Regions from separate parts of the Pragia fontium genome, predicted to be linked through region 2. Evidence: predicted binding sites of a transcription regulator. Region 2 holds the regulator's gene; each other region holds the start of a gene.

Region 1 (8,090 bases), 1.4 Mb from region 2:
TTGAATAAATGGAATCTTCTGGGTGCGTAGCATATGTACCACCAGCGTTTGTGATAGCAATCCTTCAATAAACCAGCCTGACTGGAATAAGGATTGCTGGTCTACGCTATTCGCTGAGAATACGAACCACATCAAAGCAAAGGTTGTAATATCAAAGATGGATGACGTTGGCCCAACCCAGATCATAAAGCGGCCGATGTTTTTAGCATCCCATTTACGCGGTTGGCGTAAGAACTCTTTGTCCATCTTGTCCCATGGTAATGACAGTTGAGAAATGTCATACATCAGGTTTTGAATCAGCAAATGAATCGCTAACATCGGTAAAAATGGAATAAATGCGCTGGCAACCAACACGGAGAATACATTGCCGAAGTTGGAACTGGCGGTCATGCTCAGGTATTTAATGATATTACCGAAAGTTTCACGTCCTTTAATAACGCCGGCCTCCAATACCATCAGATCTTTTTCTAATAGAATAATATCTGATGACTCTTTAGCAATGTCGGTTCCGGTATCAACAGAAATACCTACGTCTGCATCTCTTAACGCTGGCGCGTCGTTAATACCATCACCGAGGAAGCCAACGGTGTGTCCTTTGGACTGTAAGACTCGCAGAATACGTGACTTTTGTAATGGGGACAGTTTGGCAAATATTGTGCGTTGTTCGGCCTCGGTTGCTAAGGCTTCATCGCTGAGTAGTTCAACTTCGTTACCCAATAGCGGGATACCTGGCTCAAGCCCAACATCTCGGCAAATTTTACTGGTAATTATTGGGTTATCACCAGTCAAAACTTTAACCACTACGCCGTTTTCACGTAATGCGGCAATGGCTTTAGCGGCACTCTCTTTCGGTGGATCAAGGAAGGTCAGAAATCCTTTGAGGATCAGATCGTGTTCATCACTCGCGCTGAACTGGGTACGATGTTCTGCGGTGGAAAGTTCACGCACGGCGAGAATCAGTACGCGAAATCCCTGCAGATTATAACCATTGGCCTGTTCCAGTAAGGCCTGACGGCCAGCCGAATCTAAAGGGAGGATAGCGCCGTTCTTTTCTATATGGCTACAGACGGAGAGCATTTCTTCAACCGCGCCTTTGCAAATCAGCAGTTGGTGCTGTTTTTCATCTTGCACCACAATAGATAAACGACGGCGTACGAAATCAAAAGGGATTTCGTCCACTTTTCTGTAGCGCCGCATGGCGTCAATTTCCGGTTTTCCCTCAGCGAAATGAATAATCGCCCGATCCATCAGGTTTTTCATACCATCCTGATGAAAACTGTTTAACCATGCCAGATTAAGGATTTCACTCTTATTCTGTCCGTTAACATCAAGATGCTGTTCCAGAATAATGCGATCCTGCGTCAAGGTACCGGTTTTATCCGTACACAGGATATTCATCGCGCCAAAGTTCTGAATTGCGTTTAGTCTTTTAACCACAACTTTACGGCGAGACATGGCGATAGCGCCTTTAGCCAGATTAGCGCTGACAATCATCGGCAACATTTCTGGCGTTAGGCCAACGGCAACGGCTAGCGCAAATAGTGCGGCTTCACCCCAATCACCTTTGGTAAACCCATTGATTAACAATACAATCGGTACCATAACCAGCATAAAACGAATTAATAGCCAGCTAACGCTATTTACTCCACGGTCAAAAGAGGTTTGAGTTCGGCTACCCACGATAGATTTAGCCAGTGAACCAAAATAGGTTTGAGCACCCGTAGCCACCACCACTGCAGTCGCTGTTCCGCTGGTAACGTTAGTCCCCATCAGACAGATATTCTGCATTGCCAGTAAATCATCGGTATTCGTATTAGGCTTAACGGTGTCATTGGATTTCAGAATCACGTCACCAAGGGTGTCATACTTTTCAATCGGTAATGATTCACCGGTTAACACCGCTTGGCTAATATAGAGATCTCTGGATTCAATAATTTTGACGTCAGCAGGCACCATATCGCCCGCAGAGAGAAAAATGATATCGCCTGGCACCAGCTGCTGAATATCAATTTCGTGTTTCTCTGGCTGAGAGAAATCTTGTTTGCGTCGTAAAACTGTCGCGGTGGTGCGAACCATCGATTTCAGGGATTCCGCCGCTTTGTTAGTACGGAATTCCTGCCAAAAGCGCAGAAGAGCACTGAGTAATACCATCACAACAATGATAGTCACACCGGTCAGTTCTGTTTCTTCACCCTGTTTCATGGGCATCCAATAGTCAGTATAGAAACTGATGGCGGCCAGAATCAGCAGGATAAAAATAAACGGGTTATTAAATGCCTGAATCAGTTGAATGATAGCGGCTGGCGCTTTTTCATGAACGACCTGATTTTTACCATGAAGTTCCTGACGGTCTTTGACTTCATCTTCGTCCAGCCCTTGTCGGTTAGTCATCAGGTTTGACAGGGTTCTTTCCAGATTATTTTTAGCTTCTCTTTCAATAATAAAAGGGGCCTTATTTTTTTCATTAAGGCGCATTTTTTTATGGTTATTATTGTTGTTTATATATTTCATAGCACGTATCTCTATATACAACTTTTCTATATTTTAAGCGTAGGAATCCCGCCTTAATAAATAAGGTGAAAATTCGTTGCGATGAGTTATTTTTTTATCAGGGAAATACGTGGATATAGCCCAGATAAATTAAGGTGGAGGTTTCCCCGGTGGTTCTGACATAGATACTCCTTATTCAACGAGTTATATCCGATCTTATATTTACTATTAACGATAAGATCGGATTTTAATTATGGTTAAGCAGGTTGTTCAGAAACAATTTGCCATTGAACCGCACTAACGCTTTTCTCTAAGCTGACACGGCAAACGATATTCTCAATATCTTTTTGTTCTGCCGGAGTGCCCGATATTTCTGCACAAACATTTAATAAGCCGGACTCAATGACATCGGCGCTGTAAAGCGAGCATAGACGAATGCTCATAGAGTTAACCGCCTGTAAAATCAGGGTTCTGACCATGATTTCATCTGCCGGGCTACAGGTAATTTGAACTCTATAACGTACATCCAACTCGGTTGCATGTTGCTGCGGCTGTAAATTGATACGCTGAGCAGCTTCGCGCAGTAGGATATTGGCGCAAAGAATGACGAGCGTAGCGACGGCTGCCGTCCAATACTGGCTTAAACCACATAACACACCAATGCCAGCGGAACACCATAGGGTTGCGGCGGTATTCAGGCCGCGGATGTTCAGCCCTTCACGCATAATCACGCCAGCGCCGAGAAAGCCGATGCCGGAAACAATCTGTGCCGCAATCCGACCAGGGCTATCCGGTGATGTTGTTGCTGCGCTGAGAATAAATACCGCTGCACCGGTTGCAACTAATGCGTTAGTACGTAAACCAGCCATACGCTGACGCCATTGGCGCTCGGCACCGATAAGTGCGCCGAAACCCATAGCGAACAGTAAATTTAAAACAAGAGGAGTCAATGCCATGATTCCCTCCGATAAATACAGGAAGAATAATCATGTGCTATTTAGCACACAGAAAAATATCCTCAGTTAACACTGAGTATCAATGTGCAGTTGAGCCTGGAGGAAAGAGTGCGTAGCTGTAAGTTAACATATTCATTATCCGAAAAAATCCATAACAGTTGATATCTGTCAGGGAATATTTTTTATTTCGGGGATACAGCACGTCAGAAATGAGAAGTGATGTCGCCCGCCGTTTCGGCAAGCGACTAAACATCGAAGAGATTGGTCAGCTTGCCTTAATTATGTCGCTATAGTTAATACTGTCCAATTATTTTTTATCTCCACGAAAAATTTCCCGAAATATAACAGTGAAAATTTGGGAAGTAAAGTATTGAATTATCTTCTGGCGTTAAAATATTTAATTTAAGTGATAAACCGGGATTAGCTTATTCAAATCAATTGTAGAGTTAGTGGTATGGTAATAATTAACACACACTTTTATAGGTGTTTTTATATAGTGGTGAAAACTATTATGGAATTTCTCTAGAGGAGGAGAGGGTAAAAAAGTATTTAGCCTAAATATGAGGCGACTAGCGTTTTATCAACATGTTAAGGGACTTTTGGTGGTATGAGATGTGGATCCCTGCCTACCTCTCATTTTCGTTTGTTTTTTCGTCAATTTGCTGCGTCATTGCACCAAATCAATACGATACGGTAATACCTTTAGATATGATGAGGATATCGGTTATCTGAGAGAGAAGACGTTATGCCTCGGCCAACGAATAAACAACAGTTATTAAGCTTGAGTGATGAAAACTATTTTAAAATTGTGGTGTTAATTGATTCCTTGCCCGAGAGTGTGCTGGAGATGGTGTTTCCATTTGAGGATAGGGATCGCAATATTCGTGATGTTATGGTTCATTTGTATGAATGGCATTTGATGATGTTACGCTGGTATGGGGAAGGGATGGCAGGTAAAAAGCCGATTATGCCAGCGGAAGGGTATACCTGGCGTACGACCCCTGAATTAAATCAGGCCATCTGGCAGAAGTATCAGGCGATGAGTCTGGAAACTGCGCGCCTGAAGCTGAATGCCTCTCATCGGGAATTACAATCGCTGATTATGTCCCATAATGATCAGCAGTTATTTACTAAAAAGTATTACCCATGGACTGGAAGCGCTTCTTTAGGTTCCTACTTCATTTCGGCCACGTCCAGCCATTATGATTGGGCACTAAAGAAGCTCAAACGCTTTCAGAAAAGTTTCTAATTAAAACCGGCTATTGTTAATTTTTTCATTATTTATTGTTACAGCTCATTGGTTTTTTGTTATATAGATGATGTGGGTTTTATCGTGCTGTATTATAATATCCCTAGAACTTGCGTTGATAAGGTAACGTCTTCTTCTATTTCCTGACGTGACATGTTACCCGGCTGTTTAGTTGCGCCTATCTTAGCAATCAGTTTAATGATCTTGTTATTTAAATAAGAATCATTATCATTAAGGTGTGGTGATTATTCGGGAGGGATAATAATGTCGGATTCAGGTGTCGCAGTGCGCTCAAGCAAATTATCAAGAAAAATAAAGCTTTCATTGATGGGGCCAGCCTTTATTGCTGCGATTGGTTATATTGATCCCGGTAACTTTGCTACCAATATCCAAGCCGGCTCGGCGTTTGGTTATCAGCTGCTTTGGGTTGTGGTTTGGGCCAATATTATGGCGATGGTGGTTCAGTTATTTTCCGCCAAGCTGGGGATTGCTACCAACAAAAACTTGGCAGAGCATATTCGCGATCGCTTTCCTCGCCCGGTTGTTTGGTTTTATTGGGTTCAGGCCGAACTGATTGCTATTGCTACCGACTTGGCTGAGTTTATTGGTGCCGCCATTGGCTTTAAGCTCTTATTGGGCATAAGTTTATTAAATGGTGCCATTATCACCGGTATCATTACTTTCCTTATTTTAATGCTGCAAAGCCGTGGAGATAAGCCGCTGGAGCGTGTGATTGGCGCATTTTTGCTGTTTGTTGCTGGCGCTTATATTATTGAACTGGTTTTCTCTTCTCCTGATATTGCTGAACTTTCCACCGGGATGTTATTGCCTGGTTTACCTAATAAAGAGGCCGTTTTTCTGGCTGCGGGCGTATTAGGGGCAACCATTATGCCTCACGTTATTTATCTTCATTCCGCTTTGACACAAAACTCCAAAGGGAGCCGTGCGGAACGCTATTCTGCGACTAAATGGGATGTCGCTATCGCCATGACCATTGCTGGTTTTGTGAATTTATCCATGATGGCGATGGCCGCCGCGGTGTTCCATTTTAATGGCCAAACTGGTATTTCAGAGTTAGATCAGGCATACGTTACGTTAGAACCATTGCTAGGGAAGTTTGCTACTGTCACTTTTGGTCTCAGTTTAATTGCTGCCGGACTTTCTTCTACTGTGGTGGGGACGATGGCGGGTCAGGTAGTGATGCAAGGCTTTATCCACGTGCGTATTCCGTTGTGGGTACGTCGTAGTGTAACCATGCTCCCTTCGTTTGTTGTCATTCTGTGTGGCATGGATGCAACGCGTATTCTGATTGTCAGCCAGGTTTTTTTAAGCTTTGGCATCGCGTTGGCGCTAATTCCACTGCTGAGTTTCACCGGCAACCGCCAGTTGATGGGTGATATGGTGAACAGTTTTATTATGCAGAATATTGGTCGGATTATTGTGGTGCTGGTAGTAAGTCTGAATCTATATCTGATTGTGAGTTTTTTGATATAAATTGATTTTTGTGGGCTTAACGGTGCTGAAATAGCATAAGAGCATTGAGTTATTTTAGGTTCATTGCTATTCATGTCTAGAGACTGAGAAAAATCAGAGTGAAGTAAAAACGCCACTTTTGAGTGGCGTTTTGTTTGCAATTTAACGCGTTATCCCATCATTAAAACCAACAGATAAGCAACAAATATTGCTAAATGAGCAGCGCCGTTTAATACATTGGTTCTGCCTGTGGCAAATGAGCTTTGGCATAACAGCAATATACTCACTAACAAAACGATATTCGGTGTTGATAGACCAAATACCAGACTTTTACCGGTTATAAGAGAAATAACTACAACAGCTGGAACGGTTAGGGAAATAGTGGCTAATACTGAGCCGAAAAACAGATTCATTGCTCGTTGGACTTGGTTCGCCATTACCGCTCTCAGTGCGCCAAGCCCTTCTGGGGAGAGAATCAATAATGCAATCAGAAAACCGGTAAATTGCGGTGGAGCATGCAACTCGGTTAATAAATACTCTAATGAACCAGCATTAATCTTAGTAATGGCAATGACTGAAATGAGGTGAATGACTAACCAGACCGCATGCCATGCGTTGCTATGGATTGATGGTTTACCGTGGTGGCCATCAGGGCCATCTCCTTCATCTTCATGCTCATAAATAAAGAGATTTTGGTGAGTTCTGGTCTGAATCGTCAAAAATACCAGGTACATAGCAGCAGATAAGAGCGCAATGACGATTAGCTGGCCTGATGTGAAAGTACTGCTAGCCAGAGTAGCAGGGAGCACCAGAATGATAATTGCTAAGGGTAATAGTGCGGTGAGGTATTGTTTAATGCCTGCCAGATTAACATGCTGGGTGGCAAATTTTCGGCCACCCAGCAACAATGATATGCCGACTAATCCACCCATCACAATCATAATGACGGAGTAGAGTGTATCTCTCATTAGGGTAGGTCCGGTATCACCGGTTACCATCAGCGCTGAGATCAGGCTGACTTCGAGAATAACGACCGCGAGACTTAGAATTAATGAACCGAAAGGTTCTCCTAGTCGGTGAGCCAGAACATCCGCATGGCGAACAACGCTGAATGCACTGCCTAAAATAGTGACCAGTGCCAGAAGATTGATTAAAACAGTAATCAGAAGGCTGGTGCTGTGCTGTAAATATAACAGTACTGGAATAGTGAACATCGTCAGAATAAGTGAATATTCTTTGTGACGCGTTTTCAAGGAAGGATGTGGTTGAGCTTGATCCATAAATTCTCTCTATAGCTAATAAAGCCATCAGGCAATAGCGTTAAGCGCTATTAATATTCCATCTATGACTAATAATAATAGAATTTCAGTAACAGGATTGAAAAAAATCAGGCAGGTCACGTTAATCTACCTGAAGAAAGGGGGTTAACGTGACCTGCCTGAGGATATTTTAGCTAGAACTGCCAGCGAGCCCAGGTAAACAATACGTTGCCGTTATTATAGGTACCGGGGATATACGTGTTTTGTATCGCAAATTTCTTATATTCAATTGAAAATAAGGGCAGCGGTAGAGGTATTGGAATATAGTTATATTCATGTCGAGCGGTAACCGCTGCGGTAAAGCCTAATCCCAGTCGCCAGTCATTATTGCTCCCCAGATACCAGTTCTTTTGGTAGCCATAGCCAATAATGGGTTCTATCTGATTGTGGGAGTCCTGAAATTCCATCGCGTAAATAGAATGCCAGTTACCATCACTGTCAAAACGTGAAACGCCATAGCCGATTCCCCACGGTCTCTCGTTATAGGAGTCCGTTTTCTCTTTATCGTACGTTGCACGGTTGTGCCACGTATTTAAAGGAACGTACAGATCTCTGGTTGGGGAATTCCATGTTTCTTTAACGTTATTCTTAATGCTTGCCCAA
Region 2 (8,090 bases):
GATGCCAGCCACCACCCAATTTATTGATGGTACTGGTCCGGTATGGGCAGGCAATCTATTCCCCTTCCTGTTTATTACTATTGCCTGCGGTGCAATCTCCGGCTTCCATGCCCTGATCGCCTCAGGTACCACGCCCAAAATGTTAGAGAATGAAAGCCACGCCCGCTTTATTGGCTATGGCGGTATGTTGATGGAGTCATTTGTCGCCATTATGGCATTGATAGCGGCTTCAGTTATCGACCCTGGCGTTTATTTTGCGATGAACAGCCCATTAGCAATATTAGGACCAACGGTTGAATCTGCGGCTACCGTTGTCAGTTCATGGGGCTTTACCATTACGCCAGACGTACTGGTTCAATATGCCAAAGACGTTGGGGAAACCACCATTGTTTCCCGTGCCGGAGGTGCTCCTACTTTGGCTGTGGGTATGGCACATATCCTGAGTCAGATTACTGGCCCAACCATGATGGCATTCTGGTATCACTTCGCTATCCTGTTTGAAGCCTTGTTTATTCTGACCGCGGTGGATGCAGGTACCCGAGCAGGACGTTTTATGCTGCAAGACCTGCTAGGAACATTTGTCCCTTCAATGAAACGTACCGACTCTTTTGTTGCCAACATTACAGCAACAGCGCTGTGTGTTGCCGCATGGGGTTATTTCCTCTATCAAGGCGTTGTGGACCCATTAGGTGGAATCAATACCCTGTGGCCGCTGTTCGGTATTGCTAACCAGATGCTGGCGGCTATCGCCCTAACGCTGTGCGCAGTAGTGCTGTTCAAAATGAAGCGAGAAAAATATGCCTGGGTCGCCGTGATCCCAACTATTTTCCTGCTGGTTTGTACGCTCACCGCCGGATGGCAGAAAGTATTCGATGCTAACCCGCGCGTTGGCTTCTTGGCTCTGGCGAATAAATATCAGGCATCCTTGGATAAGGGTGAAATTCTGGCTCCGGCTAAATCACTCGATCAAATGAGCGCGCTGATATTCAACAACCAATTAGATGCCGGACTGACCATCCTCTTTATGTTGGTCATGCTCAGCGTGGTGGTTTTCGGTTTGCGTACGGCCTTCAAAGCCAAGGCTAATCCTCAACCAACGGCGAATGAAGTGCCTTACCAACCATTTCCAGCATCAATACAATAACTGACTGATGGCTAAAAACCATTAATCGCCAAGCATAAAAATGGCAGTATGCAAAAGTTTTTAGCAATACTGCCACCATAAAAAGGAGGCCAATACTTATGTTTGAAGACTTAGCAAAAGTAGGTCGCTATCTTGGGCAGGCGGCTCGTTTAATGGTGGGTATGCCTGACTACGATAATTACGTCCAGCATATGCACCTGACCCATCCGGATCGGGAAGTGATGACCTATGAGGAATTCTTCCGGGAACGTCAGAAAGCACGCTACGGCGGAGGCAATGGCCCCTGTTGTTAAATAGATTATGTCCTTTGCCGGTTACCATCGTAACCGGCTTTTCAGCCTCAAAGAAAGCCAATTGATTAATCCTTCGCTTAAAACAATCCATTAACCCAATAATTCATAGATTGCGTGATAACATTATTTCTCATGTTTTGAGCAAGATAGCGCTAATATCAAACTTATTGGCCCATTTATAGCAACAACCATCGAAAAATAGGCTAATCACATGCTACGCTATATAAGTATTTTGATTATTGTTAGCGAACCTGGTGAATGAGTCATTGTACAAAATGCACATCGCATGGTTAGCTTTGACTATGGTTCTCAATGGGCAATTAACCTGCCTCATTTGGCCTTCTTAGTAATTATCGAACCTCATTGACTTGTTGATGGGCTAAGAAAGGATTGGCTGGTTACGGCTCAATACGCCTCAGCAAATCAATAGCAAAGTAAAAAAGTGGAGATGAAATTTCCATAAAACCATAATGATAGCTATCAGTGTAATCGGATTCCCCTACATACCTTGTGGTTCCTATTTCATGTATCTGACCCTATAATGCTATATTATATTTTTGTTAACCGTTCGCTAAAGACTCATGGCGTCCCGAATTTAGGAAGAAATCTGCATGACTGATAATAATATCGCACTGAAGAAGGCTGGACTGAAAGTTACCCTTCCTAGACTTAAAATTCTGGAAATACTTCAGGGGCCTGAGAATCATCACGTTAGCGCGGAAGATTTATATAAACGTCTGATCGATATGGGAGAAGAGATTGGTCTTGCCACCGTCTATCGCGTTTTAAACCAGTTTGATGATGCCGGCATTGTCACCCGCCACAGCTTTGAAGGTGGTAAATCCGTTTTTGAACTAACGCAAAAACATCATCATGACCATTTAATCTGTCTGGACTGCGGCCGAGTTATTGAGTTTAGCGATGAATTGATCGAACAGCGTCAACGGGATATATCCGAAAGATATAATATTAAACTAACCAACCACAGCCTGTATTTGTATGGTAAGTGTATATCCGGTGACTGCCGTAAAGATGAGAATTTGCACGACTCCCGTGGTTAATTAGCTCATTCTTTCAGACTGCTATCATAGCAGCGACAATTGCCAGCATAATTGCTGGCATTATTTTTTGCTGAATTTACCGCAATCGTTACACTTAATTCCATGCTGATAGAAAAAAAGTGGAAAACCCAGCAGAATAAAAATCACAAAAGCGGATTTCTTTCCCTTGGTAAAGAGAGCAACATTATGGCTCCCGCAAGCAGGACAAATCCAATCACTCTCAACATCACTGTCGGGAATTTCCGTCTCCGCTATCGATAGTGAGAAATCCTGCTGCAAAATCTCTTCGGCTTCCTGCGCATCCTGCTCAGCCACCATTAGCCTGACGCCACCTAACGCATCAGAATAAAGCCACTGCATATTAATGGTATGCTCATCGGCAATATACGCGCGGATGCCAGCGGCCTGAAGATTACTTTTAGCAATTTGCGCCTCAAGTGGAAAAGAGTATCGCCCCACTACAACCAACGGCCCCATAATATCTTCCTTCGCCTTAAAAAAATGCCCGTCAGTTTATGCTGGCGGGCATTTTTTATTCAAGCATATTGTCAATCTGGCATACTAGCTGGCTTGAGAAGCCCAGGTATCGCGCAGACCCACCGTGCGGTTAAATACCAGATTATCCGTTGATGAATGACGATTATCAGCGCAGAAATATCCTTCACGTTCGAACTGATAAGCAAACTCAGGCTGAGCCTCTTTTAGGCTTGGCTCAACAAAACCATGGGCAATGGTTAAGGACTCTGGGTTAATCGTAGACAAGAAGTCATCTGCCGCCCCAGGGTTCGCCACATTAAATAAGCATTCATACAAACGGAATTCAGCAGGTAGTGCGTGAGAAACCGAAACCCAATGAATAACACCTTTCACCTTACGGCCATCCGCCGGATCTTTACCCAAGGTTGCCGAATCATAACTACAGTAAATGGTGGTAATTTCACCCTGAGCATCTTTCTCAACCCGCTCAGCTTTGATCACATAAGCATTTCTCAGACGGACTTCTTTACCTAAAACCAAGCGCTTATATTGCTTATTGGCTTCTTCACGGAAGTCTGCGCGATCGATGTAAATCTCACGGCTAAACGGTACACTGCGGGTTCCCATTTCAGGCTTATTCGGGTGAGCCCCAACGGTTAACCATTCTTCGTGCCCTTCCGGTACGTTCTCAATAATAACTTTAACCGGATTCAATACGGCCATGGCCCGCGGTGCATTCTCGTTTAAATCTTCACGTATGCAGGTTTCTAACGCCACCATTTCTACGTTGTTATCTTGTTTAGTTACGCCAATGCGACGGCAGAATTCACGGATTGAAGCGGCCGTATAACCACGACGACGCAGACCCGAAATGGTCGGCATCCGCGGATCGTCCCATCCTTCTACCCTATTTTCAGTCACCAGCAAATTCAGCTTACGCTTTGACATAATGGCGTATTCTAAATTCAGGCGAGAAAACTCGTACTGATGTGGATGACAAGGAATGGTGATATTGTCCAACACCCAATCATACAGACGACGGTTATCTTGGAATTCCAACGTACACAGAGAGTGAGTTATTCCCTCCAGCGCATCTGAAATGCAGTGGGTAAAGTCATACATCGGGTAGATGCACCACTTATTACCGGTCTGATGGTGATCGGCAAATTTAATCCGATACAGAACAGGGTCGCGCATAACGATAAAAGAGGATGCCATATCGATCTTGGCACGCAAACAAGCTTTACCCTCAGCAAATTCACCGTTTTTCATTTTCTCAAACAGCGCAAGGTTTTCTTCTATGCTGCGATCGCGATATGGGCTATTTTTCCCCGGCTGAGTCAGCGTTCCACGGTATTCACGCATCTCTTCAGGACTCAGCTCATCCACATAGGCTAAGCCTTTGCTGATTAATTCAACCGCATACTGATGTAACTGATCAAAATAGTCAGAAGAGTAGCGCACTGCGCCATCCCAATGAAAACCTAACCACTGAACATCATTCTTGATTGACTCAACATACTCGATATCTTCTTTTACCGGGTTAGTGTCATCAAAACGCAAATTACACAGACCTTGATAGTCCTGCGCAATGCCAAAGTTCAGGCAAATGGACTTCGCATGCCCAATATGCAGATATCCGTTCGGCTCAGGTGGAAAACGGGTCACGATAGTCGTGTGTTTACCTGATGCTAAATCTTCGTCAATAATATGACGAATAAAATTAGTTGGGCGAACTTCAGCCTCACTCATTTACTTTTTCCTCGTATGCAAAATGCAAAAGCGATCACAACGTTATAACCTCTTATAATCTAACAACCGCCCTCAGGACACAACCGTTAGTTACAGCAAAGTCAGCCGTCAAGTAGAAAGCCGCTGATTATAACCTCGTCATCGCTATATTTATTGCCGTTATTTTACCTTAAAAAGCCAATAAATAAAAAAAGCGGGAAGGTTACCCTTCCCGCTTCACACAATATATCGGCCAGATAAGCGTTAAATCTTATCCTTTAATATCGAACAGTTTGGACTGACCGGCCACTACACTACCGCTAGCCACATCAATGATACCGCTAAAATCATCAATATTACTGACAACAACCGGGCTGATAATAGAAGCTGCATTGGCAGATAAGTAATCTAAATCCAACTCCAGTACCGGATCGCCAGCCTTCACGGTAGCGCCTTCTTCAGCTAAACGCTTGAAGCCATTACCATCCAACTTAACGGTATCAATACCAATATGAACCACCACTTCTGCACCGTTTTCAGTTTCCAGACAGAATGCGTGATTAGTACCGAAAATTTTCACCAATGTACCGTTAGCCGGAGCAACCACGATTTTACCGGTTGGGCGAATAGCGATACCTTCACCAACGGCTTTACTGGCAAATGCTTCATCAGGAACCGCTTCCAGCGCCACAATATCACCGGTAATTGGCGAAATTAAGGTGCTAATAGCTTCAGCTTTTTTCACTGCTGCCTGAGGCTTAACGACTGGCTCAGATACTGTAGTTGCAGCAGCCTGAGTTTTAGGTGCAGTACCGGCAGCAATCACTTTACGCATGCTGTCAGCAATGGATTCGGCTTTTGCCCCAACAATAATCTGAATACTTTGCTTATTTAACTTAACCACACCCGCAGCGCCTAAACGCTTAGCCGCTGTACTATCAACGATGCCAGAGTCTTTTACCGTCAAGCGTAAACGAGTAATACAAGCATCAATACCGGTTAGGTTATCACTACCACCGATAATACCAATGTAGCTGGTTGCCAATGCATCCAAGCCTTCGCTGGTATTAGAGTTATCCGGTGTCGCTTCCAATTCATCTTCATCTTCACGACCCGGTGTTTTCAGGTTGAAAGCACGAATAATGACCGAGAACAGCAGGAAGTAAACCACGAAAGCCACAACGCCCATCACCAACAGCATCCAGACGTTGCTACTGGCCGCTGGTAGTTTAAACATTAACGCATAGTCAATGGCGCCCGCAGAGAACGTAAAGCCAGCGTGAATACCCAGCGCTGTCGCTACGTACAAGCTAATACCGGTCAGGATAGCGTGAACAAAGTACAGAACCGGAGCCAAGAACATAAACATAAACTCTAGCGGTTCAGTTACGCCTGTCAGGAATGCTGTTAACGCAACGGACAGTAATAAACCACCCACGGCTGCACGACGACCCGGTTTAGCGGCAAAGTACATTGCCAGTGCTGCACCCGGTAAACCAAACATCATGATCGGGAAGAAGCCAGACATAAACATCCCGGCAGTAGCATCACCATTATAGAAACGGTTGATATCACCGTGGAATACTTTGCCAGCAGCATCGGTAAAGTCACCGATCTGGAACCATGCAATGGTATTCAGAACCTGGTGTAAGCCAGTAGGAATCAGTAAACGGTTAACAAAACCAAAAATACCAGAACCTAATGCGCCCTGAGCAACAATCCACTCACCGCCAGCACCAATAGCTGCCTGAACCGGAGGCCAGACATAACCAAAGATCGCCGCCAGGATTAAACAAAAGAACCCTGTTGCGATAGGAACAAAACGCTTACCACCAAAGAATGATAAGAAGTCAGGCAGTTTAATATCAGACCAACGGTTATAAACTGCACCACCAACCAAACCTGAAATAATACCGGCTAATACGCCCATATTAATGCTGGCTTCGATGGTTACCGTTGCTTTCGTTAGAATAAAGAAACCTACCGCACCGGCTAACGCAGCTGAACCTGCATTATCTTTAGACCAAGTTGCAGCCACACCAATCGCAAAAATCAGTGCCAGGTTATCAAATATTGCCGCGCCGGCCTGAGCCATGAACGGCAGAGCCAACAAGTCTGGTTGACCGAAACGCAGTAATAATGCCGCGACCGGTAATACGGCGATCGGTAGCTGTAGCGATCGTCCTAGTCGTTGAAAAAATCCAAGTATATTCACCTTGTTTCCCCCTGCAATGCCCTGAATAGGGCCTATTTTTATACTCAACAATAAGGCGTCTACCGTATAACTCTGCCACCGTCAGATAGACAAGACACAACCAACTTACATCGTACTAATTCATAGTGTAAAAAATATATTTCGCATCGCAAATTAAAACCTCTGGATTTGTGATTATCATCACCAAAAACATGAATAAAACAACCACAAGACTAGCTATGAACCGGAACTTATTTTATCATATGAAATATTAGTTTGACACAGTATCCAAGGCGTGTTTTGTTAACGTGAACTATAGTTATAGTCATTAATTTCAAGCTATCACGTTAATTTTCACACATATGAGTATAGCCAGTGTTATGTAACCAAGAGGCATTTACATGAGACTTATTCCATTAGAAAGTGCAAAAGACGTTGGTTTATGGTCCGCCCGTCATATTGCGAACCGTATTAATGCATTTAAACCAACGGCTGAACGCCCTTTCGTGTTAGGTCTACCGACAGGAAGCACTCCGCTAACCACATACCTGCGTTTAATTGAACTTTATAAAGCGGGTGAAGTCAGTTTTAAACATGTCGTCACCTTTAATATGGATGAATATATCGGGTTAGAGCAATCTCATCCACAAAGTTATCATTCGTTCATGCATAACAATTTCTTTAGCCATATTGATATTCAGCCACAAAATATCAACTTACTGGATGGTAACGCCAGTGACGTTGAGGCCGAGTGCCAACGCTATGAAGATAAAATCAAATCCTATGGCCAAATCCATTTGTTTATGGGTGGTGTAGGTATTGATGGACATATTGCGTTTAATGAGCCGGCCTCATCGCTTTCTTCCCGCACTCGCATAAAAACATTAACTCAAGATACTCGCATCGCCAACTCGCGCTTCTTTGATAATGACATCAATAAAGTGCCTAAATATGCTCTGACTATTGGTGTTGGTACCTTGATGGATGCAGCAGAAGTCATGATTTTGGTGACCGGGCTCAATAAGGCTCAAGCATTAGAAGCCGCTGTTGAAGGCTGCGTTAACCACCTGTGGACGGTTTCAGCACTGCAACTGCACGCAAAAGCAATTATTGTTTGCGATGAACCATCTACTATGGAATTAAAAATCAAAACTGTGAAATATTTCCGTGAATTAGAAGCGGAAAATATC
Region 3 (8,090 bases), 1.5 Mb from region 2:
TATCATGAATGTTATTCGTTCTTGGCTAAGCGTTTAAAAAGCGTAATTAATCCTGAAAAGCCCACCAATACCTTCTCGTTTACCGGTATAACCGTTAACTTTAACATCCAGGGAAAGGTTTTGATCGGATATGGGTCTGGCCGTTATCCCGAAAAAGCCAATTCCCGTCCCGCCTTCCATATCTGGGGCATCAATATTGTAAACGCCGTATGTTGTCGATTTCGCCCGCCCGATAAACTCATTCTCATAGCCTAAACCCGACATCAACATCAGAGCGCTACTATACTGATGTTTAAATTCGGCATTCAACCTGACTCTATGTGAGTTAATGGCGCTAAAGTGGAACGGATCTCCAGCAACCGTGACATCCCGACTACTAATTCTTGAGAACAGATATTTTATAGACAGATCCAAGCTATTACGTTTACTTATCGACATCATATAGCCTTCAGCTATATGTCCCGCTAAATAGTTCGATTTAATATTGTAGTGCGCAAACTGACCTGTCGCACGATTGACAATATCTTTGGTACTAAACTCAGTCTGAGTTCTCCCTATCCGAGCGCTTCCCTCTAAATAAGCACCTTTAGGTAAGTCATATCGAGCTAAAAGGCCAATGCCATAATACTTACTGGAACCATCAGCGTGCACATTATCGGCATTATCAAAACGGGTATAACTGTCATAACGACCCCAGCCTCCCTCAATAAATGCTGCGGTAGTCACACCATCATCGGTGGTATAGCTTAATCCACTGCTTAAAAGATATTCATTCGCTTTGATATTCGAACCAACGTTATAACGAAGATGATTGCCAGAAGCGATCACAAAAGGAACCTTTCCCCAAGCACCTTTATTCTGCTCACGGATTGTACGATAGGTATCATAAGCTACGATATCTCCACCGCGATTAACCAGAGTAGAGCTATAAAGATAGGCCATCGGCAACGCTTTAAGCTGTGGGTTTACCGTCGCTGCCGAGTCATCCTCCGGCTTTGAAGGTAGAGCACCCGAATTTTCATCTGAGCCATTATCTGGATCACCCAAAATAGTGGCTTTCACCTCTTTATTTGAATCATCCACCCACGTGTGGACATCATACAGCAGGGAAATACCCTGTTGAGCAACACCAGTAGAATCAATACCTTGCCCCTTACCCGTAAAGTCGTTCATTGCTTTCATCAGAACAAACTCATCACCGGCCTTTAAAACCTTACCTGAATGGATGCCAACCACTGTTGCCTTCGACGGCGTTGTCGTTCCATCACTGATATTAGCAAGGTTAGCTCCTAAACTAATATTATTAGCCGTAATCAGGGCTTCCGGTTGGTTAGCAAGGGAAGGTAATAAGGTAAAGTTGTAATGTTCAAAGTTGCCAAGGTTATTAACCTTAACTGGCTGGGCCGAGAAGTTCAGAGTATTGCCGGTAAACACATCATAATTTTGCGGAAAATAACCGGTGCTCTGCAAATATCCCCCATAAAGCGACGTAATAGTACCGCTGATTTGTGCCACATCACCAATATTAACCGTATTGTTTATGGCCTGTACCTGTGTATTAGTAGGATTAACGCCGTTGTGCCCGGCGGTATTATCAGCATTTATTGCAGTTCCCTGAGTCAGGTCAAATCTGACATAACCGCCATAAATCGACCCATTTGCCACAGTCCCATTTAACGTCACGGTATTGTTATTAGCCACAACTTTACTATTGGATACATCAATCTCCGCGCTTGACTCAGGCAATTTCTCCGCATTTGGAACAGCAGTCGTTGAGCCACTGATTGCTGTTCCCCCAACTGCGGTCAGCTCAGCGTAGCCACCATAAACACTCCCATCTTTCAGCAAACCATTTAATATCACAGAATTATTATTGGCCAAAATGGTGCTATTGGAGGCTTCAATATTCGCCTCTCCATACAGAGAAGGCGTACTCGTAGTATCCACAGGAGTCGTCGCATTTCCACCTTCGGCTTTTCCCGCAGCAACAACCAACCCAGCATAACCACCATAAACGCCGCCTTGCGCAGAAGCTTGTTGTGACAATTCAACAACATTACTGTTAGCCTCTATAGTGACAAAATCGGCATTAACACCAGCACTTGCCTCTGCCGAAATGCTAGACATAGTAGAAACAACATTAACGTTCCCACCCCCAGCATTACCTGCCCGTGCAACAAGACTGGCCTTACCGCCATAAACTTTACCACCCGTTGACGACATCTCGACAACGTTATTACTGGCCTTTATTTCTGTCTCTCCAGTTCTCAGACTGGTTATAGCGGAAGCACTTACAAGGGGAAAATAACTATCGGTAGTCGAAGCATTCCCGCCCATCGCGTCACCTGACTGAACAAACTGACTCGCCTGCCCACCATAGATATCACCGTTAACAACGGAATACGGCCCGATATTAATCGTATTATTGCTGGCCTCTAATAAATTGGAACTGCTAAAGATAGCAGACCAAGAGTTAGTATCAGGGGCAAGGGCACCAACATGACCACTCGTTGCTTTACCAGATTGGGCAACATAACTAGCCTGGCCACCATACACATCACCACTAACAGAAACCAGCTGTGCAATGTTAACAGCATTACCGTTAACCCTTACCTTATCTCCCCAAGCCTGAATAGCGGTATAACCACCGGAACTACCGTAATCAATATCATAATTGATATTACCGGTAATGCTGCCTGCCACTGCATTACCTGACTGGGCAATATAGTTACCACGTCCGCCATAAACACTTCCCCCCACAGCAACCGTTTGAGCAATACTGACAACATTGTTATTGGCTTCTACCGTTGAATTGTCACCCTGAACAGTGCTGTGGGTATAAGCGTACGCAGAGCGATCTCTGGGACTGCCGCTGCCATCGGTATCAGCAGCGGTCGCATTACCACTTCTTCCCAAAATTACCGCATAACCACCATAAACATTACCAGCTATTGAATTATTGCTACTGTCTACAATAATACTGCTTTGATTAACGCCAACAGTTTCACTATGAATATTAACCTGATTAAGCACTGAGGTATTAAAGCCAGACGTTCCTTCCATTTTGTCATCGCTAATCTGCGTTATGTCGGATATTCCGCCATAAACATCACCCTCTACCGTACCATCATCAAACAACGGGGTGGCAAAAGCATGGCCACACAGTATTGTTGCAGATAAACCAATGCTAACGTTTAGACAAGATAAAACTCTTTTATAACATCCATATATATTATTTATTAATAACAAAACAAAAAATTCCATTTAAAAAACTCAATAAGACAATAAAAATAACACAAAAAATATCTTTTATAAAAAAATAAATATATTTAATGACAAAAAACCATCAATATAAATATAAAAAACAACCCCTACACAAAAAACAACACAATGAAACCCAACTGATTAGCAATAAAAAACAATATAATTAATAAATAAGTTAAAGGCTATTACCCACCCCATCAACCAACAATGCATTAAAATTTATACAACAACTTCCATCACAATATTTACATTTTGATTCTGAAGTATTTATCCGCTTTAACTTGATTTATCATTTTTTCAACAAAACACGGCTTTCAAACAGACAATAATCGTGGCACGCTAAAAATATCTATAATGTGCCCATATACAGGTTCACCATGCCAGCAGAAGCCACCACTCAAAGTCCCGCCATAAATTGGCAACGAAACCTGTTTATCGTGTGGGTCGGATGCTTTCTGACCGGAGCCGCTTTTAGTCTGGTCATGCCTTTTTTACCTTTGTATGTAGAGCAACTGGGCGTAACCGGGCATCGCGAGCTCAATCTGTGGTCGGGATTAGTATTTAGCATTACGTTTCTGTTTTCGGCGCTGGCATCTCCTTTTTGGGGAGGTCTGGCAGATCGCCGTGGCCGTAAGTTAATGCTGCTACGTTCTGCGTTAGGTATGGCTATTGTGATGGTGCTGATGGGATTAGCCCAAAATATCTGGCAGTTTCTCGGATTACGAGCGCTGTTGGGTCTACTTGGTGGCTTTGTTCCTAATGCGAATGCGCTGATAGCGACTCAGGTACCGCGTAACCGTAGCGGATGGGCTCTCGGCACATTATCAACCGGTAGCGTCAGCGGAGCGCTGTTAGGGCCATTAATCGGCGGCTTTCTCGCCGATCGCTATGGACTGCGCCCGGTATTTTTTATTACCGCCAGCATGCTGTTTATCTGCTTTCTCCTCACGCTGTATGCCGTAAAAGAGCAATTTACCCGCGTTCACAAAAAAGATATGTTGAGCGGCCGACAAGTGTTTGCCTCATTGACCAAGCCCAGACTGGTACTTGGCTTGTTTGTGACCACCATGATTATTCAGGTTGCTACCGGCTCTATTGCCCCGATTCTGACCCTATACGTACGTGAGATATCCAACAATATCGAAAATTTGGCATTCATCAGCGGTTTTATCGCTTCTGTTCCTGGCTTTGCTGCGTTGCTCAGTGCGCCAAGGTTGGGAAAATTAGGGGATCGCATTGGACCGGAACGCATTCTAATTGCCATGCTGATATTTTCTATTCTGGTGCTTATTCCAATGGCGTTTGTACAAAACCCATGGCAGTTAGCCGGACTACGTTTCCTGTTGGGCATCGCCGACGGCGCGCTGTTACCTGCGGTACAAACTCTGTTAATTTATAACTGTAGCAATCAGGTTGCCGGACGAATATTTAGCTATAACCAATCTTTCCGCGATATAGGCAACGTCAGCGGCCCTATGCTGGGCTCCAGCGTGGCAGCCAGTATTGGCTTTCGTGCAGTTTTTATCGCGACCGCACTTGTTGTGCTGTTTAACGCTATCTATTCCTACTGGTTTTTAGCCAAAAACCGGAATAAATAGTGACTAAATGTGCGGAGAGTATCAATACCGTTCTATTTTTATAGAAATAGTAACCATTCTCATTTAAGATATTCCCGTTATCCACTGCCACTATACCCAAACCCCAAACGGGAATAGCGACATCATTAAACCGTTGGTTATCGCCCCCATATAATAAATTTCTCAGGCCGCTTGCCCGATGACAATCCATAAATGATAAACAGATGATAAAAATGACCGAAAATAAATCTCAGCCTAAATACCCACAACGCGTCCGTAATGAATTACGTTTTCGCACGCTTAGCGTATTAAGTACCGAACAAATTTCAACCGGCTTCCAGCGTATTATCTTTGGTGGCTCAGACCTTGAAGGCTTTCAATCCCAAGGTTTTGATGACCATATAAAGCTGTTCTTCCCCAAGGTCGGTTCTGCATTTACGCCACCCGAGATCACCGAAGAAGGCATCGTTTGGCAAGACAATATCCAACCGCCTTCTCGTGATTACACACCGATTTTTGACCAGCAACATCATCAACTGATTATTGACTTCTATCTTCATGAAAATGGGGTTGCCAGCGATTGGGCGGCCCAAGCTCGCCCCGGCGATAAACTCACCATTGGCGGACCTCGCGGTTCACTTGTCGTGCCACCAGACTACGCCTGGCAGCTTTATGTGTGTGATGAATCCGGCATGCCGGCGCTACGCCGTCGTTTGGAAGAGTTGAAAAACCTTGCCAGCCCGGTTCAGGTGACGGCGCTTATCAACATCAAAGATGAAGCGTATAAAGATTATCTTTCCCACCTTAGCGGCTTTAATCTTCAATGGGTTATTGGTGACGATCGGAAAAAGATGACTGACTACCTTAAAACGCTAAATGTACCGCCACAGGATTACTTTATCTGGATTACCGGCGAAGGAAAAACCGTTAGCGCTCTGAGTCAGCTGTTTGAGAATGATGCTATCGATAGCCAATTGCTACGCGCCGTAGCCTACTGGCATAACAAGTAAATAGGACAGTGCCCTTAGCCTTCGGCGATATAAAATCGCATCGAAGGCTAGGCTATAATTAAACCCGACTGATTCCAGCAGGCGATTTAAACAACCAGCTAAATAACCGTCTTTTGGCCTTAGGTTCAATGGATGAGTAGCGCTTACTCACCAGATTGGCAACCACATCCAGCAATAAGCAGAAGATAAAATAGACCAGCGCAATAAACAGGAAGACTTCGGTCGGATAAACCATACTGCGATTATTCACCTGAGTAGCCAGAAAAGTCAGTTCACCAACGCCAACCACATAGGCCAGTGAAGTATCTTTAATCAGTGAAATCCACTGGTTAATAAACGAAGGCACCATCATCCGTAATGCCTGCGGCAATACGATATATCCCAATACCTGCCAGCGGTTAAACCCTAATGACATGCCCGCCTGCCACTGACCAGCGCCGATAGCAATAATTCCCGCCTTTACCCCATGCGCCAAATAAGCCGCCGAGATCAATGCCAGGGCACAAATCACCGAGGTAATCGCCGGAATATCAATGCCAAACAGCATAGGCAACATAAAGTAAGCCCAGAAAATCAACATAATGACCGGAATTGCGCGGAAAAAGCCGAGAATAGCGGCAATCAAGCCACCAAACCAGCCGCGGAACATTGCCAAGGCCACGCCCAAAATCACGCCCAGAATGGCAGAAATAACACCGGCAATCAGGCTGATAATCAGCGTTAACGCGGCACCACCAATCGGGCCGTCCGGATAAGCGCCCCACAGCATATAATCCAAATTGTCGTAAATTACCGTGAAGTCCATATTAATGCCGCTCCTTCGCTAATAAACGATGCTCATACCACATCCCCCACGCTTCCATCAGGGCAATAGTGACAATATACATCACCGTCGCTACCCCAAATGCCTGAAACGCCCGCAGGGTTTCTGTTTCAACCTGCCGGGAAGCATACGAAAGCTCAGCCACGCCGATCGCCATCGCCAGTGAGGTACTTTTTACAATATTCATGTATTGACCCAACAGCGGAGGAAAAGCGATCTTCAAAGCCTGAGGCAACACCACATAACGCATCGACTGCCAGCCGCTCAACCCAAGCGCCAAAGCGGCATACTTCTGCCCGGTTTTTACCCCTTGAATACCGGCGCGAATCTCTTCAGCAATAAATGCCGAAAAATACACGGTAAGTCCAAAAACAGCCGAGATAAATTCGAAAGATGGCCACGCCAAAGTGACGTCAAACAGCGTAACTTCATGCGAGGTGTTTAACCAAGGAATTACCCCTTCAGGCAATAGCTTACCAACGCCGAAATACCAAAAGAACAGCTGCACCAGCAGCGGCGTATTACGAAACAGAGAACAATAGGCAATCACCGGTAAACGCAATACCGCCAACTTACTGTCTCTGGCTCCGGCAACCACCATGCCCAGCAGCGTCGCAGCCACAATTGAAACCGCAGACAGCCCCAGAGTGAGCAAAAAACCATCCCATAACCAGCCGAGATATCGGGGTTCTAATAATAATTCTGTTAATTTTTGTTTGAGCATTCTAGCCAGCTTAAATTTTAATTTTTATAAAACCGTTAATGACCATAACAACCAACAAATAGCGAAGATCTCCAGCCCTTGACCTTCCAAAGGAGCACTTGAATTCAGCCGACGCTTCCAATAAGGCAGCACGAGCCGCATGGATGCGGCGAGAAGCATAGCGACGTCGGGAACGGCTCTATGCTGGTGCGTTAAGCCTTATTGGAAGTGGCGGGAAGTCGCCTAAGCGACCTGAATTCCCGTGCGGAAGGCGCCGGGTGCAGGGGCATTCGCCCTAATGCCCCTGCTCGGCCGTGCACTAATGCTGAGACAAACACGACACTTTTCATGGCCGAAACTTTCCCCTGAAACTAAACCGGAGTACATCCAAAAATGTACCCCGGTTTTTATTACAAAATACTTTATTAATCCAATACCAATTTAACCTTTGGCTGGGTCTGGCTCCACGGCCCCAAACTTAAACTCACCCCGCGGCATTGCCGATTTAGTCGCTGGTCCAAACCAGCGATCGTAAATCTTCACTGCCTGACCATCTTTTTCCAAATCCAGCAGAACCTTATTCACCGCGTCAACCAAGCGGGTTTCACCTTTGGTGATACCCACGCCCTGATACTCTTTAGTAATACTAAACGGCGATATTTCAAAATCGGCTTTCACCGCATCAGGCAGGTTAGCCAACAGACCGACCAATT
Region 4 (8,090 bases), 1.2 Mb from region 2:
GGCGTTAGGTGCTTTCAGCGTTAGCTGTGAGCCTAGCTGATCGGTAACAAAGTCGATTTCAGCATCTTCAAGAAAAGGTGCGCTGATTTCATCAATGTAAGCAGAAATCTCGCCGAATGTTAACTTGGTATCGCTTGCTTCAACCGCATCCGGTGGGCAGTAAGAAACACCGCATTCTGCGGTTGGCGTGCCTGGATTAATCACGAAAACACGGATTTGCGTGCCTTCTTCCTGATTAGCCAGTAATTTTTTAAAGTGGGATTGGGCTGAATCGGTAATAATAATCATGACATGCTCAGTAGTTGACCTTTCTTGTCGGATATAATACGCCTATTTACCCTAACTCTTCAAGGTGCGGCATAAACACCAAACCTGAATAGAGGCAGCACCGTGTAGTAATAACAAACGGCTAATTTCTGCCACGGTACTGCCGGTAGTGACAATATCATCCAATAAAGCAATATGCTGTCCGCGTACGTCGCCGTTACAGGAAAAGGCATCCATCAGATTACACTGCCGTTGGTTGGCGCTTAAATTTCGTTGGCTGGGGGTAGGGCGATGGCGGGAAATAATGTCAGGTAGATACCGACAGTTAACCCATCGAGAGAGCCTGCGAGCTATCAAGTCGGTTTGGTTGAATCCGCGTCGCCAGTGGCGAGTATGGTGCAGAGGGACAGAAATCAGTAAATCAGGACGAGAGAGCTGGCGTATCCTGCGCGCGTTTAGCCAAGATAAGAGAAGTAAACGCGAGAGGAGTGGGACATATTTATCTTCGCCATAAAATTTTAAGCGGCTGATAAAGTATTTTAGCGGTGAGCAATAGTCGCTGACGGCAATAAGCTGCTGCCATTCTGGTGGTATTATTTGGCACTCGACACACTGGCGAGTCTGACTGGATGCCGGTAAACCGCAGCGCGGGCAGCATACGGGTAAAGAAGGTAGCAGATTCAGACAAACGCTACATATAGCATGTTGTACAATGGCAAGTGGCTGTTGGCATAGCCAACATAAGCTATTCATTATCGGCATTTTATCTTGACTCAGTGGGCCACCGGCGGGTGGTTTGCATTTATTAATTAGCAGGAACCATACTCATGTCATCACTTTATTGTCAGACTTTTGGCCATGGCGAGACCGATCTTGTGCTGTTGCACGGTTGGGGATTGAATACCGGGGTCTGGCATTGCATCGTTGATAGGCTTACGCCGCATTTTCGCGTGCACCTTATCGATTTACCGGGCTATGGTCGTAGCCAGCAGTATGGTGAGATGGAACTGGAAGAGATGACGTCTGTGGTGTTGAACAATACACCGGAGTCAGCGGTATGGCTTGGCTGGTCTATGGGAGGACTGGTGGCCAGTAAAGCAGCGCTGATGGCACCTGAACGGGTACAGGCACTGATTAGCGTAGCATCATCTCCCTGTTTTACTGAACGTAGCGATGAAGGTTGGCCGGGTATTAAAACATCGGTGCTAAACGGATTCGAAAATCAGCTCAGCATCGATTTCCAGCAAACGGTTGTCCGTTTTTTAGCGCTGCAAACGCTGGGTACGCCGGATGCCCGTAAAGATGCTAAACAGTTGAATCAAGTGATTCTTAGCTGCCCAATGCCAAGGGTTGAGGTGTTGAATAGTGGTTTACGTATGCTGGCAGAAAATGATTTACGCTCAGAACTGGTTGATCTTCAACCGCCTTTTTTGCGTATTTATGGTGCGCTGGATGGACTGGTACCGCGGAAAATTATTCCTCAGTTGGACCAGCTATGGCCAAGCTCTCATTCTCTGATGATCGACCACGCCGCTCATGCCCCTTTTATTTCCCATCCGGAGATTTTTTGTCAGGAAATAATATATTTTGTGAATAATTTATAGTTAGCTGAAACATATAAAAATTTAGTTTTGGTTATTTTTTGACAAATAAGGGATATGCTAAATACTTAATATGATCGTGAGACATCAGTATTCACTTTCTATTAAGGAGCTATTATGAAAATGTTTAGGACACTGGTTATCGCTATTGCAGCTGGCTGTTTCTCTCTCAGCGCCTTAGCCGCAACCGAGATTACCAAAGAGCAGGCTAAAGAAAACAACTACGAAAAAGTAGGTTCTGTTAATTTAGCCAAAAAAGCGACGGCATCACCAACTGATATTAAAGAAGCTCTGTCTAAGTTAGCCGATGAAAAAGGCGGCAAGTATTTCGTTATTATTGCTGAAGGTGGTAATAATCAAATCGAAGCAACGGCAGAAGTGTATAAATAACATCTCTTTGTAATGCTTTAATATAAAAAAGAATACCGCACATGTTACGGTATTCTTTTCTGGTATTGCCTGAGTTTGTCAATTTAATCAGTAGGATGACTTTTAATCCGATAGGCCTCGGTCAGACATTTTTTCCCTTCTGGGCAGCTTTTGCAGCTACCCGTCAGACAGCTGGAATCCACCTCTACCCGTTCAATTTTTCCCATCGCTTCGAGCTGTTTTAGCATTGCCTGCATTAAGGTCGGTGGTTGCTTAAATTGATGGCTAAGCTGATTCAATTCGGCGATACCCAGCAAGGCAATCGCATCACGTACAGCAATTAGGCTGACCATTTAATGGCAGTGTCCGGTTTTGTCTTTACAGCAGGCGGCTTCTACGCTGGTTTTCGGTATGCGCGTGGTAACCCGATCGCGAGCGTGATACAGGATATACATCAGCAAGGCATTAAATGACACAATAGTGGTGATAATCATAATGGATTGCTGTGGATGAGAAGCAAAGTTGGCTATCTGGTAGAACGACGTTGCCAGACTATAGGCCACATCAAGTCCCCAAAAAATGGAGAACAGCATCCAGCCTCTACTGCTTTCTCGGGCAATGGCACCCATGACCGATACGCAAGGGACATACAGCAGCACAAAAATCAGATAGCTGTAAGCGGCAGAAATACTGCCAAACTTACTGCTCATGACCCCCATAGAACTGCCTTCCATATTGCCGTCGCCTTTACTGGCTTCAATAGGGTTGCTGAGAGCGCTTAGGGTGAAGGTTTCTTTTAGGCTATCCCAGGTTTCAGTTACCGCACCTTCCAGTTCAGTCAACAGATTGAAGTTCTGATAATCAAAGGGTTCTTTGGTAATTTGTTCGGCGGTATACAGGGTATTTAATGTTCCGACGACCACCTCTTTAGCCATGGCGCCGGTGATCAGACCGACGGTGGCTTGCCAGTTATCTTGGGTTACGCCCATTGGGTGCAGTAGTGGGGTTAACACTTTGCTGGTAGAAGCCAAGGCGGATTCATTAATGTTATTTACCGGTTTGCCTGAAAACGAGAAGCTGTTTAGGCCACCAATAATGATGCTGGCGATAACAATCACGGTTCCAGCGCGTAGTACGAAGCCTTTGAGGCGCTGCCATGTTTGTAACAATAAACTTTTCACATGGGGTACGTGATAAACCGGCAACTCCATAATAAACGGTGTCGCTTCGCCTCTCATAATGGTGTACTTCAACATCAGGCCGGTGAGAATAGCGACGATAATCCCCAGAATGTAGAGCGAGAATACAATTAGCGCGCCGTCTTTGCCAAAGAAGGCCGCTGAGAAGACCGCAAATATGGCCAGTCGAGCTCCGCAGGACATAAAGGGAGCCATCATAATGGTCATCAGACGTTCCCGTGGTGCATCCAGTGTACGGGTGCCCATAATGGAAGGGACGTTACAGCCAAAACCAACAATTAACGGCACAAATGATTTACCCGGGAGTCCGAGCGCGTACATCAGTTTATCCATAACGAATGCTGCCCGCGCCATATAACCGGAGTCTTCCAGAAAGGATAAAAACAGATACATCAGGCCAATTTGTGGAACCAGAGGCAGAACGGTATTAATACCCCCGCCGATACCTTGAGCCAGGAAGATAGTTAGCCATTCTGGGAAATGCAGAGTTTGACCGACCCATTGAATGCCAGAAATAAAAATGGCGGCTGAGCCAGCGTCAAACAGCGGTTGTAGTGCTCCGCCGATATTAATCGCCAGCACAAACATCAGGTACATGACTAACAGAAATATTGGTAGCCCCAGCCAACGGTTAATCAAGACCTTATCGAGTCGCTGAGTCAGCTTACTTGGTTGAGCCTGACTAATGTTATGTACATCATGACAGATAGTCGCAATAGTCTGATAGCGGGCATCGGCAATAATCAGTCCCGGATCTTCCTGATAATACTGCTGTAATATTTCTCGGGCTTCTGGCAACAGTTCAACGGCCTGCCCGGACAGTGAGCTACTGTAAATATCCCCTTCCAGCATTTGTAAAGCTAACCAACGAGTTTGCTGATTGGATAATGACGCAGGCATCAGACTAGCCAGTCGGCCGGCCTGATCTTCAATAATATCCGGATAGGTAATCAATGATTCATGTTGATTTGATTGCCATGTATCAATCACCGCTTTTAATTCTTTTAAACCTTGAGCCCGCGTGGAGACCAGCGGAATAACCGGACAGCCCAGCTTGTCAGCAAGCGCTTCAATATCAATTTCGATATTCTGGTTGTGGGCAATATCCAACATATTCAGGGCGACAATGCAGGGAATACCAAGTTCTAACAGCTGTAATGTCAGATAGAGGCTACGTTCGAGGTTGGAGGAATCTACAACGTTGAGTAGCAGGTCGGCTTCGCCGCTTAAAATATAGTGACAGGCAATCTGTTCATCGAGAGAAGATTGCTCTGATATGGTGGTGAGTGAATACGTTCCCGGCAGGTCAACCAGCGTGACTTGATGACCGTCAGTCTTGAAGTGGCCTTCCTTACGCTCAACGGTGACCCCAGCCCAATTTCCTACACGCTGGCGTGAACCAGTAAGCTGATTAAACAGGGTGGTTTTACCTGAATTTGGGTTACCGATTAATCCAATAGTAAGTTGTTTCATGTGTTAGCCAGGAAAGAGGAAAGTGATGAATATTGATTGTTATTAACCCAGTACATCGATTATTCAATCGGGCTGAGTTTAATAAAATTTAAATCTTTTTTTCGCAGCACCAGACATATGCGGGGTGTTTCAATTTGAATGGGATCACCGAGTGGCGCTACGCGGATAACGCGAAATATGGAGCCGGGTAATAGACCAAGAGAAAGCAGTTTTTGTCGATATGCAGGATTAATTTCGGCACTGAAGCCGGTAATTTTGTATGAGCACTGAGGTTGTAATGATTTCATAGCGTTATTATGTAACCTTAACTCACATTTTTAAACAGCATAAGACGTATCAAATAACGGTTGAATGGTTAACCAGTAACAGCCAGCCGTTATCAATTGATCATCGCCACTCTTAATTGTCATGCTTACGATGCTAATGTTAGTAATAATGATTATCGTATACAATGACACGACAATTGTTAAGCGTAAATAATTATTACTATCTTTGTTCATCGATATTGCCAGCATTAATATGCGCGATTTGTCTGGAAAAGTTTTTGCGGGTCAAGAGAATACCTTGTTTTTTAATTATTTGATTTATATATTAAATTTATAAGGTGAAGCGATGTTCGTAAAGAAGATGGAAATTAGCGGGAATATGCCCAAGGACGGATGTTTTTTGTCTGTTACTTATTGAAGATAAAAGAGAATCTGACTTTATATAATGAATTTATTTTTTCTGATTATTTTATTCGGCAATAATATTTAACCAATAATACACGTAATAAAGAATGATCTTTGTTTGATTTAAATCAATTAGATAACTATTCACAGGCTGTGGCTTATATTAGCTGTCACCGACAGCCAATGAATAGTTTATGGTATCACTGACTATCGCTTCATTTTATTTAAAGCGGCCGCTAGTGCATCACCCATTGCGCTGTTATTGCCACCTGACGCGGGTTTAGCCTTTTGCTGAGAAGCTTGGCGTTGTGGCCGGTCACGTTCGACAGGAGAAGATTTACGACTGCCGTTTTCACCCGGTTGTTCATCCAGTCGCATAGAGAGCGCGATGCGTTTACGGGCCAGATCAACCTCCATCACTTTCACCTTCACAATATCCCCGGCTTTGACAACCGTGTGCGGATCTTCGACAAACTTATCCGCCAGCGAGGAGATATGGACTAGGCCATCCTGATGTACGCCAATATCCACAAATGCACCGAAGTTGGTAACGTTGGTAACGGTACCTTCAAGGATCATCCCGACGTTGAGATCGTTCAGGGTTTCCACACCTTCGGCGAAGTTAGCGGTTTTAAACTCAGGACGAGGATCGCGACCCGGTTTTTCCAGCTCTTTCAGAATATCTGTCACGGTAGGTACGCCGAAACGCTGGTCAACAAAGTCTGACGCTTTTAAGCCACGCAGGGATTCCGGGCTACCCATCAGGTCCCGTAGCGTTTTATCTGTTGCTGCCAGAATACGTTCTACCACCGGATAAGTTTCCGGGTGAACGGTAGAGGCATCCAATGGATTATCCCCTTCATTAATGCGCAGGAATCCGGCACATTGCTCAAAGGCTTTCGGTCCGAGGCGACTCACATCTAACAGTTGATTACGGTTGTTAAAACGCCCGTTGGCATCACGCCAGTCCACGATATTTTGAGCGATAATACGGCTTAAACCAGCAACGCGAGTTAGCAGTGGCACAGAAGCGGTATTCAAATCCACACCAACGGCGTTTACGCAGTCCTCAACCACGGCATCCAGACGACGCGCCAGCAAGGTTTGGCTAACGTCATGTTGATACTGGCCAACGCCGATGGATTTCGGTTCGATTTTTACCAGTTCCGCCAGTGGATCCTGTAAGCGGCGAGCAATAGATACCGCACCACGTAAAGAAACGTCCAGATCGGGGAATTCCATTGCGGCTAATTCAGAGGCGGAATACACCGATGCACCCGCTTCACTGACGATAACCTTCTGTCCTTTAACGTCAGGATATTGGCGCTGTAGCTCAAGATAGAAACGTTCCGTTTCCCGGGAGGCGGTACCATTACCGATGGCAACCAGTGCTACATCGTGTTTTATGCACAGTGCAGCCACGCTGGCAGCGGCTTTGGCCGCCTGACCGGTATGTGGATAGATGGTATCGGTGGCAACCAGTTTTCCGGTCGCATCGACCACGGCAACTTTTACCCCAGTACGCAGACCCGGATCCAGCCCCATGGTGGCACGCATACCGGCAGGTGCTGCCATCAGCAGATCGTGCATATTGCGAGCGAAAACGTTAATTGCTTCATCTTCAGCACGTTCTCTCAGGCCACCCATTAGCTCGGTTTCCATATGCATCAAAATCTTAATACGCCAGGTCCAGTTAACCACGGCCTTACGCCAGCTGTCTGCTGGTGCGTTGTTTAAACGCAGATTGAGATGATCGGTAATAATCTGTTCGCAATAGCTTTCACGCGGCGGTTCATCGTGCTGCGGATCGGCATTTAAAGCGAGGTTCAGGATGCCTTCATTACGACCGCGGAACATTGCCAGCGCTCGGTGAGAAGGGGTGTTGGCAATGGGTTCCTGATGGGCAAAGTAATCGCGGAACTTGGCTCCTTCCTCTTCTTTACCTTCGATAACTCGGGAAGTCAGGTAAGCATTTTTCCACAGATAGTCGCGGACTTTACTTAACAGTGCAGCATCTTCGGAGAAACGTTCCATTAAAATATAACGAGCGCCGTCAAGGGCAGCTTTGGTATCCGCGACCCCTTTGTCACTATCAATGTAGGTGGCAGCAACCTGTTCCGGATCCTGCTGTGGGTCTTGCCATAGGCTGTCTGCCAGTGGCTCCAGACCAGCTTCGATAGCAATCTGCCCACGAGTACGGCGCTTGGGTTTGTAAGGCAGGTAGAGATCTTCCAGTTCGGTTTTACTCATGGTGCCATTGATGGCTGACGCAAGTTGGTCTGATAATTTACCCTGTTCGCTGATAGACTTAAGAATAGTTTGACGGCGATCTTCCAGTTCACGCAAGTAAACCAGACGGGCCTCCAGCTGTCGGAGTTGAGTATCATCCAGACCACCGGTAACTTCTTTACGGTAACGGGCGATAAAGGGAACGGTGTTGCCTTCATCCAATAAGTTCATGGTGGAGAGAACCTGCTCAGCTCTGACCTTTAGCTCATCGGCAATGGTGC

Evidence for each region. Region 2 encodes Fur, which represses iron uptake genes when iron is present. Its sites were predicted from a motif close to ATAATAATGAGAACNACTATCAA; they were not measured.
Region 1: a site for Fur is predicted at 4,905-4,927, ahead of EL341_RS12215 (Nramp family divalent metal transporter). Genes of this name have one in related genera too.
Region 3: a site for Fur is predicted at 4,903-4,925, ahead of EL341_RS17285 (siderophore-interacting protein). Genes of this name have one in related genera too.
Region 4: a site for Fur is predicted at 5,333-5,355, ahead of feoA (ferrous iron transporter A). Genes of this name have one in related genera too.

Annotation. Positions count from the first base shown of each region.
Region 1 covers NZ_LR134531.1:2,826,423-2,834,512, reverse strand. Annotated here, with positions in the region: gene mgtA (magnesium-translocating P-type ATPase) at 1-2,511, opposite strand, end outside; gene EL341_RS12225 (MgtC family protein) at 2,748-3,446, opposite strand; gene EL341_RS12220 (ClbS/DfsB family four-helix bundle protein) at 4,192-4,695, shown strand; gene EL341_RS12215 (Nramp family divalent metal transporter) at 4,960-6,189, shown strand; gene chaA (sodium-potassium/proton antiporter ChaA) at 6,339-7,448, opposite strand; gene pagP (lipid IV(A) palmitoyltransferase PagP) at 7,622-8,090, opposite strand, start outside.
Region 2 covers NZ_LR134531.1:1,445,724-1,453,813, reverse strand. Annotated here, with positions in the region: gene cstA (pyruvate/proton symporter CstA) at 1-1,144, shown strand, start outside; gene EL341_RS06360 (YbdD/YjiX family protein) at 1,243-1,437, shown strand; gene fur (ferric iron uptake transcriptional regulator) at 2,049-2,498, shown strand; gene EL341_RS06350 (putative signal transducing protein) at 2,559-2,975, opposite strand; gene glnS (glutamine--tRNA ligase) at 3,060-4,727, opposite strand; gene nagE (PTS N-acetyl glucosamine transporter subunit IIABC) at 4,978-6,921, opposite strand; gene nagB (glucosamine-6-phosphate deaminase) at 7,302-8,090, shown strand, end outside.
Region 3 covers NZ_LR134531.1:3,986,005-3,994,094, reverse strand. Annotated here, with positions in the region: gene EL341_RS17295 (autotransporter outer membrane beta-barrel domain-containing protein) at 34-3,249, opposite strand; gene mdtG (multidrug efflux MFS transporter MdtG) at 3,642-4,862, shown strand; gene EL341_RS17285 (siderophore-interacting protein) at 5,075-5,851, shown strand; gene EL341_RS17280 (amino acid ABC transporter permease) at 5,910-6,656, opposite strand; gene EL341_RS17275 (amino acid ABC transporter permease) at 6,658-7,398, opposite strand; gene EL341_RS17270 (ABC transporter substrate-binding protein) at 7,819-8,090, opposite strand, start outside.
Region 4 covers NZ_LR134531.1:233,446-241,535, forward strand. Annotated here, with positions in the region: gene nfuA (Fe-S biogenesis protein NfuA) at 1-288, opposite strand, end outside; gene gntX (DNA utilization protein GntX) at 340-1,029, opposite strand; gene bioH (pimeloyl-ACP methyl ester esterase BioH) at 1,095-1,871, shown strand; gene EL341_RS00900 (YdgH/BhsA/McbA family protein) at 1,986-2,258, shown strand; gene EL341_RS00905 (FeoC-like transcriptional regulator) at 2,342-2,590, opposite strand; gene feoB (Fe(2+) transporter permease subunit FeoB) at 2,591-4,909, opposite strand; gene feoA (ferrous iron transporter A) at 4,969-5,196, opposite strand; gene EL341_RS00920 (Tex family protein) at 5,788-8,090, opposite strand, start outside.